2 regions of the Streptomyces sp. NPDC101160 genome follow, and region 1 is predicted to be linked to the other one. Evidence: riboswitches for the same ligand, from Rfam matches in the RefSeq annotation. Region 1 holds a riboswitch; the other holds the start of a gene.
What was found. Region 1 has a riboswitch for cobalamin ahead of cobN (cobaltochelatase subunit CobN). Riboswitches for the same ligand answer to the same signal wherever they lie in the genome.
Positions count from the first base shown of each region.

Region 2: another riboswitch for cobalamin. It lies ahead of ACIRSU_RS00050 (HoxN/HupN/NixA family nickel/cobalt transporter); the one in region 1 lies ahead of cobN (cobaltochelatase subunit CobN).

Region 1 is NZ_JBIWPJ010000006.1:287,195-289,579, reverse strand. It holds gene ACIRSU_RS20735 (cobalamin biosynthesis protein CobG) at 1-579, opposite strand, end outside; cobalamin riboswitch at 809-951, shown strand; gene cobN (cobaltochelatase subunit CobN) at 991-2,385, shown strand, end outside.
Region 2 is NZ_JBIWPJ010000001.1:8,076-10,460, reverse strand. It holds gene ACIRSU_RS00055 (metalloregulator ArsR/SmtB family transcription factor) at 301-669, opposite strand; cobalamin riboswitch at 749-939, shown strand; gene ACIRSU_RS00050 (HoxN/HupN/NixA family nickel/cobalt transporter) at 966-2,075, shown strand.

The DNA.
Region 1 (2,385 bases):
CGCCCGCGACCCCAGCCTCAGCAGGGCAGCTTCGCCCGCGCCCCCGCCCGCTCCTGCGATCAAGGTCACATCGCCGCCGAGCCCGGCCACATCGCCCCGCCCGTCGTCCAGGACGAACAGAAACCGTCCCGAAAGGGACGCCGCCCGCGGCTCCGCGCACAGCAGCGCGTCCAGCTCGCGCGCCCACAACTGCACGTCGGCGTGGCCGAGTCCGTCGAGGCCGGCGGCGGGCGAGGCGAGGATGTTGCGGACGCGTTCGTGGGTCGGGGAGGGGAGGAGGCCGGCCCGGTCGAGGAGGGCGGCGAGGCCGGCGCCGCAGCCGTCCGGGAGGCCGCGCAGTTCGAGGTTGCCGCGCGAGGTGATGGTGACGCTGCCGTCCCCCAGGGACTCGGCGGCGTCGGCCAGGACCACGACCTGATCCTCCGTCAGCCGCCCGGCGGGCAGCCGGAGTCGGGCCAGGAAGCCGTCGGCGGCGGCATGCAGGCGGAGCGCGCCCGGGCACGCGTCGCCACGGTCCCGTATGACGGGTTCGCCCCGTTCGGGCGCCGGGGGTGGGGTGGGCGGCATGGCGGCGAGCATACCCACGGGGAACCGCCCGGCCACCGAGTGTGATCCGGTCGACGGCCGTGGCGGATCCGGCCGGGCCGCGGTCCGATTCGGCCGCGGCCGCGGCGCGAACCGCCTGGCCCTCCGCCCCGCTCCGGCCGGCCTTCGGCGCGATCCGGCCGATTCCCCCGGCGCGATCCGGCCCACTTCCCCGATGTGATCCGGCCGACCCCGCCGTCCCCTCCGGGCCGCGGGCCGCACGATCTAGGATGCAGATCGGCATGGGGTCCCAGGGCCCCGGGGAGGAAGCCCGGTGAGAATCCGGCGCGGTCCCGCCACTGTGAGCCGGTCCCGAGCAGTCAGGGGCCGGTGAGTCAGGAACTCCTGCCGTCCACACGACCACCCGGGGCGCGGACAACCCCGAGGAAGGGCCTGAGCCTCGCCATGCTCCTGCTGCTGTCGCACTCCGACACCGACCTGCTCAGCGCCCGTGCGGCGAACGCCGTCCCCGCCGGGGACGGTGAGCCGGCGGTGGAGTGGCGTTACGCCAACCCCGCCCGCCTCCCGCTCGACGACCTCGCGGCGCTGCTCGACGGCGCCGAGCTCGTCGTCGTACGCCTGCTCGGCGGTGTGCGTTCCTGGGAGGAGGGCCTGGACGCGGTGCTCGCCGCCGGGAAGCCGGTGGTCGTGCTGAGCGGCGAACAGGCGCCGGACGCGCAGCTCATGGGCTCCTCCACGGTGCCGGTCGGCGTGGCCACCGAGGCCCACGCCTATCTCGCGCACGGCGGCCCGGCGAACCTCGGCCAGCTCGCCCGCTTCCTCTCCGACACGGTCCTGCTCACCGGCCACGGCTTCGAGCCGCCGGCCGCCGCCCCCACCTGGGGCCGGCTCGACCGCCCGGCCAAGGACGTCAGTGGCCCGACCGTCGCGGTGCTCTACTACCGCGCCCACCACATGAGCGGGAACACCGCCTTCGTCGGCGCCCTCTGCGACGCCATCGAGGACGCCGGGGCCAGGGCTCTCCCGTTGTACGTGGCGTCGCTGCGCGCCCCCGAGGCGGAGCTGCTCGACACGCTCCGGTCCGCCGACGCGATCGTCACCACCGTCCTCGCCGCCGGTGGCACCAAGCCGGCCGAGGCGCAGGCGGGCGGTGACGAGGAGGCGTGGGACGCGGGTGCGCTGGCCGCGCTCGACGTGCCGATCCTGCAGGCGCTGTGCCTGACCGGCTCGCGGGCCGCGTGGGAGGAGAACGACGAGGGCCTGTCGCCGCTGGACGCGGCCAGCCAGGTCGCCGTGCCGGAGTTCGACGGCCGGCTGATCACCGTCCCGTTCTCCTTCAAGGAGATCGACGAGGACGGCCTGCCGGCGTACGTGGCGGACGCCGAGCGCGCCGCCCGGGTCGCCGGTATCGCCGTCCGGCACGCCCGGCTGCGGCACATCCCGAACGCCGAGAAGAAGCTGGCGCTCGTCCTCTCCGCGTACCCGACGAAGCACTCCCGGATCGGCAACGCGGTCGGCCTGGACACCCCCGCCTCCGCCGTGGCCCTCCTGAAGCGGCTCATCGCCGAGGGTTACGACTTCGGGCCGGTCGAGGACATCCCGGGCCTGGTCTCCGGCGACGGCGACGAGCTGATCTACGCCCTCATCGAGGCCGGCGGCCACGACCAGGACTGGCTGACGGAGGAGCAGCTGGCCCGCAACCCGGTCCGCATCCCGGCCGCCGACTACAAGCGCTGGTACGACCGGCTGCCGGCCGAACTGCGCGAGCAGGTCGAGGAGCACTGGGGCCCGGCGCCCGGCGAGATGTTCCTGGACCGCTCGCGGAACCCGCAGGGCGAC
Region 2 (2,385 bases), on a different contig from region 1:
TTGCCAGGGAAGTCGGACAACTAATATTGCTCGCGGCCGTCGCCCGAGCAGGCCTCGACGAACTGCCCGTCACCTTTGACGAACTGCCCCGTATCACCTTCGACGAACCGCCCGTCACCTTCGGCGGTCGGCCGCGACGGCCGGCAGCTGGTGAGCCGGCCAGGTCCCCCCGCATCCTTCGACACCGTACTCCGCTTCGCTCCTGGGGCCGGCCTCGGCGGCGGCCTGCCGATCACGCCGCCCGACGGTCCATCGAAGCCACTTGGCTCAGCGGTTGGGCCTGCCCGCACCAGACAGCGCTCAATCTGCGCTCGTGTCGCGGGATGTGCAGTGAGTGAGCAGCACGGAGATCGGGCCGTTGACGAGTCGGTAGCGGACAATCCTGCCGTTCTTCTCGCCTTCGACAACGCCTGCGGCCCTCAGCAGCCGCAGTGCCTGGGACACGGCCGTGTCCCGCATTCCGGTGGCGACGGCGAGGTCCGAGACGGCGATGGGACCGGCCTCGTGGAGGGCGAGCAGCAGGGCGAGGCGTCCAGGGTCGGAGAGCAGGGAAAAACGATCGGCCCAGGCGCGTACGCGCTCGGGCTCGCCGACGGCTGCGATGGCATCGCAGACGCGGTGGCCGTCGATGGTGCGCTGCCCGGCGCGTTCCGCAGGGACGAGGTGCATGGCCCCATCATCGCAGCCGCCCGCCGTCCCCTCCATACCTGCTCAGATATGCAGCCTTGCAGCTATATCCCGTGACCCCATAAGGTGACCAGGCCGTGGTGTACGGGAAGACCGGTGACAGCCCCTCAGGGGCTCAGGCCGGAGCGGCCCTCGCCACTGTGATCGGGAAGTTCCCGCCCCATGCGTTGCCACTGGTCTCACGGCCGGGAAGGCAGGGGCGGGCGCGTCGACCCGTCAGCCAGGAGACCGGCCACGGCATCACGAAGCTGATCCACGAGGTGCTGGAGCGTGACCGCATGACCGTGTCCCAAGGCGTGCCCGAAACCGCCGGCGCCACGTCCTTTCGCTGGCGACGCGAGGACACCGTCCGAACCGCAGGCCTGCTGGCCGTGATCGTCGCTCTGCACGTGGTCGCCTTCGGGATCCTCTTCCTGCTCGTGATCCCGCATCACTACGAGGTCGGTACCAAGGCGTTCGGCGTGGGTCTGGGCATCACTGCCTACACCCTCGGTATGCGGCACGCCTTCGACGCCGACCACATAGCGGCGATCGACAACACCACCCGCAAGCTGATGGCCGATGGCCAAAGGCCGGTGTCGGTGGGCTTCTGGTTCGCCCTCGGGCACTCCGGTGTCGTGGTCGTGATGGCCGCCCTGGTCGCCGGCGGGGCGAAGCTCGCCGGCACCCTGATGAACGAAGGCTCCCGGACCCACCAGGTACTCGGCACAGTCGGCACCACGGTCTCCGGAAGCTTCCTGTACCTCATCGCCGCCCTCAACCTCGTCGCCCTGTTCGGTATTGTGCGCGTCTTCAGGGCCATGCGCGGCGGGCAGTTCGACGAGGCTGAGCTGGAGGCTCACCTGGACTCGCGCGGCTTCATGAACCGCATCCTGGGCCGGCTCACCAAGTCCATCCGCCGCCCCGGCCAGATGTTCCCGCTCGGCTTCCTCTTCGGCATCGGCTTCGACACCACGACCGAGGTCCTGCTCCTCGCGCTGGCCGGCAACGGCGCCGCCGCCGGCCTCCCGTGGTACGCGGTCCTGTGCCTGCCGCTGCTCTTCGCAGCCGGCATGAGTCTGTTCGACACCCTCGATGGCACGTTCATGAACTTCGCCTACCAGTGGGCCTTCTCGAACCCCGTCCGCAAGGTCTTCTACAACCTCACGATCACCGGACTGTCGATCGCCGTCGCCTTCTTCGTCGGCACCATCGAGCTGGTCGGCGTCCTGCACGACAAGCTCGGCCTGAGCGATGACGTCACCGACTGGATCGCCGGCCTGGACCTGGACAACGTCGGCTACGTCATCGTCGGCCTGTTCGTCGTCGTCTGGGCCGTGGCCATCGCCTACTGGCGCCTGGCCAAGGTCGAGCAGCGCTGGAGCAGCCGCACCGCCGACGCCGGCTGACGGCACATCGGCCGGCGCCTCGGCCCCGGCACTGCACGAGGCGCCACCTGCCACCGCGAAACCGGAGCGAGGCCACGGCTTCCCCATCGTCGCAGCGGCCGGGGGCTTTCGGGCCCCGCCCTCGTCTTGCACCGGGAAGGCCGTCCAGCCCAACGACGACGCCACCACGGCACGCAGCGCGCACGGGGTTCCACGCCAGCCTGTGAAGGGCCGGCAAACCGAGCTGATCGATCGCTGCAGAACGATGCAGCCCTGACGGTGCACCAGTGCTCCGCGTCCTCCCGCCGCTCGCACCGACCCCGTCAAGCCA